2 regions of the Rhodoligotrophos defluvii genome follow, and region 2 is predicted to be linked to the other one. Evidence: predicted binding sites of a transcription regulator. Region 2 holds the regulator's gene; the other holds the start of a gene.
What was found. Region 2 encodes PhoB, which activates phosphate uptake and scavenging genes when phosphate is short. Its sites were predicted from a motif close to TGTCATNNANCTGTCAT; they were not measured.

Region 1 (4,542 bases), on a different contig from region 2:
CCGGCAGCGCGTCCCTGAGCGGGGCCAGTCGCCGGGGGCAGCGCGGGATGGCGTGGTCGCGCGCGCTCGGCTGGTTGAATTTCCTTCTGCTGGCATGTGCCGGCCTCAGCCTGCTGTTGGCGATCATCGTGCTGGTCGACGGCGATGGCAGCGCCTCGGGGCTCATTCCGCGCAATGCCACGGTAGCCATTCCCATGGTGGTCGCGCTGATCGCCGTCAGCGCCGCGCTGATCGCCGCAGTGGTTGCGCGGCGCAACTTCGTGGCGCTCGAAGCGGGCACCGCCCAGCTCCGCGCCAGCGAGGCGCGCTACCGCAGCCTGATCGACAGCCAGGGCGACATCATCCTGCACATGGCGCCGGATGGGCGCATCACCTTTGCCAACCGCGCCTTCGAGCAGATGTTTGCAACGGACGGCGGGCCGAAGCTGCAGCACGAGCTTGCCCTCAACATCCTGGAAGGGCCCGATCATGCGCAGGCGCATCGGGCGCTCGAGCAGCTGCCGCACAGGGTGAGCTTCGACCAGCGGTTGCGCACGCCCCGAGGCGAGCGCTGGATTGCCTGGGAGAGCGTCGCGCTGGTCGACCGCAAGGGGAAGATCACCGAGATCCAGAGCGTGGGGCGCGATGTCACCGCGCTCAAGACAGCCCTGCACGAGGCCGCGCAGGCGCGCGACCAGGCCGAGGATGCAAGCCGGGCGAAGACGCTGTTTCTCGCCACGATCAGCCATGAAATCCGCACGCCCATGAACGGCGTGCTCGGCATGCTCGGCCTGCTGCTCGACACCGATCTCACGCCGGAGCAACGCTCCTATGTCCGGATCGCGGACATTTCCGGCCGCGCGCTGTTGTCGCTGATCGAGGAAATTCTCGACCTGTCCAAGGCCGAGGCCGACAAGCTGGACCTGAAGCCGGAAGCCTTCAACCTGGTCGATCTCGTCGAGAATGTGACGGAGCTGCTCGCCTCGCGCGCACATGCCAAGAACCTGGAAATCGCCTGCTTCGTTGACCCTGCGCTGCCCGACGAGGTCGTGGCCGACAGTCATCGGCTGCGGCAGGTGATCATCAATCTCGCGGGCAACGGCTTGAAGTTCACGGAGCAGGGCGGCGTCACCATCGTCCTCGAGCCGGATCGCGCCGCATCTTCCTCCGAGGCTCCGAACCGGCTGATGATCCGTTGCGAGGTGCGCGACACCGGCATCGGCATGGATCCCGAGATCATCCCGCGGATTTTCGATGCCTTCGCCCAGGGCGAGACCGGGAACACCCGGCGCTTCGGCGGAACCGGCCTCGGCCTTGCCATCTCCAAGCGCATCGTGGAGCGGATGGGCGGGCAGATCGAGGTTAGAAGCACGCCGGGGGTTGGCTCGGTGTTCAGCGTGACCGTGCCTGTCGAAACGCGGGCATCCCCTGGGATCCGCTGCGGCCTCGGCCTCGGCGGCCTGCATGTCGCCCTGGCGATGCCGGATGGTCCCGCGGCGGACTGCATCATGGCCTATCTCGCGGGCGATGGCGCGGTCACGGAGCGGATCGCCAGCTTGGAGGCGGCGACGGCCTTCGCCGAGCGGCTGGCCGCCGCGCGGCTGGCCACCGAGCGGCTGGCAGCTGATCAGCCCCCTGCGCAGCGCGAAACCCAGGTGCCGCAGGCGCAGTCGCCTGGCGCCGTGGTCCCGGGCGGCGCTGGCGCGCCGGCCCCCGCGCTGGTTCTGGTGGACAGCCGCTTCTCGGATGCATTCATCGCCGTGCTCGAGCGAAGCGGCGCCCGCAAGGAGGACCTGCCTCGGCTTTGGCTGATGCTGGCGGCGGAGGAGCGTACGGAGCGCCTGCCTGAGCTGCCCGCATGGTATTCGGGATATCTGGTCAAGCCGCTGCGGCGCAGCTCGCTCGCGCGCTGGCTGCCGCAGGCGCCCGCGGCCCTCGAATCGGAGGCGCCTGCGGGCATTGAGGCCCGCAGCCGGGCGAATGGCCGCGTTCAGAAACATCCCCTGCGCATTCTGGTGGCGGAGGACAATCCGGTGAATGCGCTGCTGACCCGGTCGCTGCTCGAGCGTGCCGGCCACCAGCTCGAGCTTGTCACCACCGGTGCCGCTGCCATCGCCGCGGTCGAAAGCGAGCCTGAGCCGTTCGATCTCGTGCTGATGGACGTTCAGATGCCGGACATGGACGGACTCGAAGCCACCCGCCGCATCAGGGCCATGGAAGCCCAGCAGCCCGAACGGGCCCGCCTGCCGATCATTGCCCTGACGGCGAACGGCATGGAAGAGGACCGGGCAGCCTGCCTTGCCGCCGGGATGGACTGCCACCTGGTCAAGCCCTTCCAAATGGATGATCTGCGCCGCGTGATGGATCTTGTCATGATGTCGCCATCGCAGCTTGCAACCAACCGGGCGGCGGCAAAAGCGGCCGAATGAGCGAGCGGCGGCCGATCATGGGCTTCTCGCGCTTTGCGTGTTGGCCCATGGCGCCCTGTCTTCAAACTTTAATGCGGGGATGATTTATGACAGACTGGCGGCGTGCGGCTCAACCGGACCATCGGGGTGAATCAAGCAGGAAACGGGGCCTATTCGTTGAGCTCTAGAGCATTTTCGAGCGAAGTGGATACCGGTTCGCGTGAAGAAAATGCGATCAAGCATGAACTTGGAGCGGATCCGCGATTCGAAGAAAAGCGGAAGCGCTCTAGAGGCTGGCTGCCGGTCGATGAGGCCGGCGCGTCCGCAAAACCGTTGCCGTTCCTCCGCGCCAAACAGTCGGGGTGTTGCCCATGACGGCGAATCTCCTTTCCTCGCTTCCCGTGAGGCCGGCGGGCCTGCACGGGCCCGGCCCGACTCCGGCCGGCATGGTGCTTGGCCGCAAGGGCGATCTTGAAGTCCGCCTCTGCCGTGACGGCGCGGAGCTTTCCGCCGCGCAGGCCCTGCGCTATTGCGTGTTCTACGAGGAGCGCGGCGCCCATGCCAGCCCCGAAGTGGTGGCTGCGCAACGGGACAGCGATCCCTTCGATGATGTCTGCGACCATCTCCTGGTGATCGCGCCGGCGAGCGGAAGCAGCGATCCTGCAAGGCTGGTCGGCGAGGGGGAAGTGGTGGGCACCTACCGCCTCCTGCGGCAGGAGATCGCCGAGACGACGCTGGGCTTCTACACGCAAGACGAATTCGATATCGCACCGCTGGTGGCCTCCAAGCCGGATCTCCGCTTCCTCGAATTGGGGCGCTCCTGCGTGCTGAAGCCCTACCGGACGCGTCCGGTGGTCGAGCTGCTCTGGCAGGGCATCTGGAACTATGTGCGGCTGCACCGGCTGGACGTGATGCTCGGCTGCGCCAGCTTGGAGGGCACCGATCTTGACGCCCTGCGCCAGCCCCTCAAATTCCTGCAGCAGCATTTCCGGCCGCCCGCCGAATGGCACGTGCGCGCCCATCCGGAACGCGCCGTGTTCGTGGACGATAGGCCCGACGAACCGGTGGACGGCACGATGGACGAGCGCATGGCCATGCGCGCCTTGCCGCCGTTGATCAAAGGCTATCTCCGCCTTGGCGCCTATATCGGCGAGGGCGCCTTTGTCGACCACCAGTTCAACACGGTGGACGTGCTGATCATCCTGCCGGTCTCGGCCATCAATAGCCGCTATTTCAGCCATTTTGGCGCGCCTGGCGAGGTGCCGGCCACTACTTGAGCCCCGCCGCCCGATGGCACGAGAGCCCGGCTGTCATCCCGCGCTGCCCGGCACGATGCCCGGCGCAAGCTTCAGGCAATAGTCGGCGATCCGGTCCGGGTCGGTAAGCCAGATGCGCTCCTTTGCGGCATGTCCGGCGATATGTTGCAACGCCCGGCGCAGAGGCGGCAGCCGGAACGGCTGGCCCGAAATGAACGGGTGCAGCATCAGATTGAACACGAGGGGCTGGCCCTCGCTCTGCCGCAGCATCTCGTCGAACTGGTCCACGATCATATCGGCGAATTCGGCCGCATTGGACTGCCGGTGTAGAATCTGCCCGGAGTCGTTGATCTCCATGGGCCCGGGGATCGACAGGATCCGCCCCTGCCGGGTGCGCAGCCAGACCGGCTGGTCGTCCATCGGCCAATCCAGCACGTAAGCATAGCCAAGCTCCTGGAGCAGGTCGGCCGTGTGGCTGCTTTCGAGCACGCCCACACCCAGCCATCCCTTCGGCGGATACCCCTCGTGGCGAGCGATGGTCGCGGTCGCCACCTCGATGACGCGGCGCTCGTCATCCTCCCACATCTGGGTCTGGCGTTCCGCATTGGTGCGCCCATGGGCGACGATGGCGGCGCGGCGCTTGCGCAGTTCGGCGAAGATCTCGGGATAATAGTCATAGGCCAGCGAATTGGCCGCCGCGGTGATGGGAAGCCCGAGCTGCTCGTAAAGCGCCAGCAATCTCCACAGCCCGACCCGGTTGCCATAGTCGCGCCAGGCATAATTCCGCTGGGTCTGAGGCGCCCCGTGGTGGAAAGGGTCGTGGCCATGCCCGGCCTGGAAGGCATAAACCTCGATCGCCGTGCCGATCCACACCGCCAGGCGCTTGCCGTCCGGCCATG
Region 2 (4,542 bases):
CGCCTAATATACATTGCGATGCACAATTTGCAAGTCGGCACCGTGCGCTGCGACAATCTGTCTGAAAAATGCAATAAGTGACTATATCGTTATCCATCTGTTTTATTTCAAGAAATCCTCAAGGTGGGAATCGTCGGCCTAATGGGGTCCAGCGAACTTTCGGGATTATTTACAGGCAGCTGCGCATTTTACAGGCAATTTATGCTGCGATGCACACAAATTGCCCAGTTTCTGCGCATGTGCAAGAAGCTGCCTGAATATTCCCCAAGCTAGTCTCCGCCAGCGCGTTTTGTCTCGCGCCGTGAGACAAGCGGCCGCTCGGTTAACAAACGGGCAGCCCGATGGATCCCGTTTACACGGCCCCGCCTCCTTCCGCGGTCAGAAGCCGGCGTTTGGAACCTAATCGCCGCCATCGACCTTGTCCGGAGCGGTGCGAAGAGCTAATCAGGAAGCTGCCGGGTTGAGCAGTCTTTGTGCCGCCGCGCGTCAAACTGGGCCTGAAAAGACAATGATCACCATCGAGCGTGCTCAGGCTGCCGCTCCCGACCACAGCCTGAGGACGGGGGCCGTGTTCCTTTTGACCGGCATCTTCGTTTTCTCCCTGCAGGACATCATCATCAAATGGATCAGCGGCGATTATCCGGTGTATCAGATCGTGTTCTTTCGCAGCATCGCCTCGCTGCCGCTGATTGCAGCCCTGGTCTGGGTTCTCGACGGTCCCAAAGGGTTCACCACCACGCGGCCGTGGTCCCACCTGGCGCGGGCCAGCGTGATGTTCGTCTGCTATATCGCCTATTACATGGCGCTGGCCGCTCTTCCCATGGCGGATGCGGTCTCCCTGTTCTACACCGGGCCGATCTTCATCGCGATCCTCTCCGGCCCGATGCTCGGCGAGCCGGTCAGGCCTCGCCAATGGGCTGCCATCACCGCCGGCTTCATTGGGGTGCTGATCGTCGCCAACCCGGACCTGCACGTGATCAACCCGGCGGCCCTGTTCGCGATCCTCTCCGCGCTGACCTACGCGCTCTCGCAGATCTTCGCCCGCAAGCTGGGCACCACCGAATCCGCCGCCACGCTGACCCTCTACGCCTCCGCTTTCTATGCCGTCGCGAGCGGCATATTGGCGTTGGTCATCGGTGACGGCTGGCTTGCCAAATATACGCCGGAGAGCCTTGCCTTCATGAGCCGGCCATGGATCTGGCCGCCCGCACTCGACCTCGGCTTGATGCTGAGCTTGGGGCTCATCGCCACGCTGGGCTTCTACTGCCTCGCCAAGGCCTATGTGGTGGCGCAGCCTAAGGCCGTGACACCCTTCGAATACACCGCCCTGATCTGGGCCACGCTCTGGGGGTACCTGTTCTTCCACGAGGTGCCGGCCGCCTGGAAGGTGCTGGGCATCGCGCTGATCGGGCTGGCCGGCGTTGCCGTGTTGCTCCAGAGCAGGTCGGCGAAGCTCGGGCGCTAGAAGCATTTTCGAGCGAAGTGGATAAGGGTCAGAGCTGGTCGTTATAGAGCGGCTTTGTCTCGCCCACGCGCTTGGCTAGCTCGGAAAAGGGGGGAACATGCCCGTCCGACGCGCTGTGATTGGCAAGGATCAGCAGCCGCGCGGGAAAAGCCACCGCATCCCGGTGCGCCGGGCTGAGATCCTCAGCGGTGCGGTCATCGCCCAGGGCGGTCTGCTCGGCCCGTTTGAGGGCCAGATCGATCTCCTCGCGCGTAAGCACACCCTTGCGCACCAGCGCATCGTTGATGGCGGCGATCGCGAGATAGAGACCTTCAAGCTGAAGATTGGCAGTGTTCATCGGATGCTCCTCTCGTCCTCTATCAACGGAACAGGGTGCTTCCCGATCCCGTGGATATGGAAGGAGCTAGCCTAGAGCATTTTCGAGCGAAGTGGATGCCGGCTCGCGTGAAGAAAATGCAACCAGACAGTAACTTAGAGCGGTTTCGCGAGTCCATGAAAAGGCGAAAACGCTCTAGCCGGCAAACCGCTCGTTGAACGCATAGCCGATGCCGCGCACCGTGCGGATCGGGTCGGGCTCACGGCCGCGATTGATCACCCCGCGCAGCCGGCCGATATGCACATCCACCGTGCGCTCGTCGATATAGATGTCGCGGCCCCACACCGCATTCAGCAGCTGCTCGCGCGTATAGACGCGGCCGGGGCTGCGCATCAGGTGCTCCAGCAGTTTGAACTCGGTGGGCGAGAGATTGATGTCGCGGCCGCCGCGCGTCACCCGGCGGGTGCGCAAGTCCATGGCGAGGTCGCCGACCCGCAAGACCTCGGCCACGATCTCCGGATTGGCGCGGCGCAGGATGCTGCGGGCGCGCGCGATCAGCTCCGGTACCGAGAACGGCTTCACCACGTAGTCGTCGGCGCCGGTGGCGAGGCCACGGATACGCTCCTGCTCCTCGCCGCGGGCGGTGAGCATGATGATGGGAATGTCGCGCGTCTCGCTGCGGGCCCTAAGGCGGCGGCACAGCTCGATGCCGGAGAGGCCGGGCAGCATCCAGTCGAGAATGATCAGGTCCGGTCGGTCCTCCTCGACGAGCACCTCCACGTCATCGCCATTGGAGGCGCTGCGGGTGACGAACCCTTCCGCCTCGAAATTGTAGGAGAGGAGGACCTGCAGCGGCTCCTCGTCCTCCACGATGAGGATACGTGCGTTCATGGCGTCTTTTCCGGCTCGGCAGGCTTGGCCGAGTACTTCACGCTCAGCATGCTGGTGGTGTCGCTCTTCGGCCGGTCCTCGGTCAGAAGCCGGCCATGGACGAGGTAATAGACATTCTCGGCGATATTGGTGCAATGGTCGCCGATCCGCTCGATGTTCTTGGCCCCGAACAAGAGATGAGTGCAGGCGCCGATCGTGCGCGGATCTTCCATCATGTAGGTGAGCAGCTCCCGGAACAGCGCGTTGTAGAGTGTGTCGATCTGCTCGTCGTTGCGCCACACCTCCAGCGCCTTGTCGGCGTCGTGCTGAATGAAGCCGTCCAGCACCAGCTTGAGCTGCTCCAGCGCCAGCCGGCCCATGTGGTTGAGGCCCGCGAAGCCGGCGTTGGGCCGGCCTTCGCCGATCGCGAACGACCGCTTGGCGATATTCTTCGCCAAATCCCCGACCCGCTCCAGATCCATGGCCGTACGGAGCGCCACCACCACCTGGCGGAGATCGCGCGCCATGGGCTGGCGCTTGGCGATCAGCAGAATCGAGCGCTCCTCGACCTCGCGCTCGAGCTGGTCGAGCTTGCGGTCGGCATCGATGATCGCTGCGGCGCGTTCTGCATCGCGGCTTTCCAGCACCTCGATGGCGCCGGCTAGCTGCTCTTCCGCCATGCCGCCCATCTGGGCAAGGCGCGCATTCAGAGCGGCAATCTCTTCATCGAAGGACTTGACGATGTGTTCGCTCACGGCGGCTTCCTTTCAATCCGGCGTCGGCCTTAGCCGAAGCGGCCGGTGATGTATTCTTCCGTCTTCTTGTGTGACGGTGCGGTGAAGACCTTCTCGGTCAGGTCGAACTCGATGAGATCGCCCAGATACATGAAGGCCGTGTATTTCGAGACGCGCGCCGCCTGCTGCATGTTGTGGGTGACGATGGCGATGGTGTAGTCCACCTTCAGCTGCTCGATCAGCTCCTCGATGCGCCCCGTGGAGATCGGATCCAGCGCCGAGCAGGGCTCGTCGAACAGGATGACCTCCGGCCGCACCGCCACGCTGCGCGCGATGCACAGCCGCTGCTGCTGGCCACCCGACAGCCCCATGCCGCTGGTGTGGAGCTTGTCCTTCACCTCGTCCCATAGCGCGCCGCGCCGCAGCGCGTCCTCCACCCGGTCGTCCATCTCCGACTTCGGCAGCTTCTCGTAGAGCCGGATACCGAAGGCGATATTGTCATAGATGGACATGGGGAAGGGCGTCGGCTTCTGAAAGACCATGCCGATCCGCGCCCGCAGCAGGTTGAGGTCCTGCTTAGGGTCCAGGATGTTGTCGCCGTCAAGCAGCACCTCGCCCTCGGCCCGCTGCTTCGGATAGAGATCGTACATGCGGTTGAGGACGCGAAGCAGGGTGGACTTCCCGCATCCGGAAGGCCCGATGAAGGCGGTCACCTCCCGGTCGTAGAGCGGCAGGCTGATATTCTTCAGCGCCTGCGACTCGCCATAGTAGAACGAGACGTTGCGGATGGAGATCCGCTCGCGGAGCGCAGCGGCGGGCCGTTCGCGAGGCGCGGTGTTGGGGATGGCGTTGGCTGTCATGATCAGGTTTCCATTTTCCGGGCCGAGAGCGCCCGCGCGATGATGCTGAGGGCGAGCACCGTGATGGTGATGAGCAGGGCGCCCGTCCAGGCCAGTTGCTGCCAATCCTCATACGGGCTGAGCGCGAATTGGAAGATGACCACCGGCAGGCTGGGCATCGGGGCCAGGAGGTCAACGCTCCAGAACTGGTTGTTGAGCGCAGTGAACAGCAGCGGCGCGGTCTCGCCGGAAATGCGCGCGATCGCCAGCAGAACGCCGGTGATCATGCCGGTCTTCGCCGCCTTGTAGGCCACATGG

Region 1: olsB (l-ornithine N(alpha)-acyltransferase) is a predicted target of PhoB. The motif match lies at 2,465-2,481, and genes of this name have one in related genera.

The regions. Positions count from the first base shown of each region.
Region 1 covers NZ_SZZM01000004.1:254,739-259,280, forward strand. The annotation lists gene E4P09_RS18335 (PAS domain-containing hybrid sensor histidine kinase/response regulator) at 48-2,408, shown strand; gene olsB (l-ornithine N(alpha)-acyltransferase) at 2,759-3,664, shown strand; gene E4P09_RS18350 (polysaccharide deacetylase family protein) at 3,698-4,542, opposite strand, start outside.
Region 2 covers NZ_SZZM01000006.1:35,374-39,915, reverse strand. The annotation lists gene E4P09_RS21255 (DMT family transporter) at 509-1,465, shown strand; gene E4P09_RS21250 (hypothetical protein) at 1,494-1,802, opposite strand; gene phoB (phosphate regulon transcriptional regulator PhoB) at 1,977-2,672, opposite strand; gene phoU (phosphate signaling complex protein PhoU) at 2,669-3,406, opposite strand; gene pstB (phosphate ABC transporter ATP-binding protein PstB) at 3,436-4,245, opposite strand; gene pstA (phosphate ABC transporter permease PstA) at 4,248-4,542, opposite strand, start outside.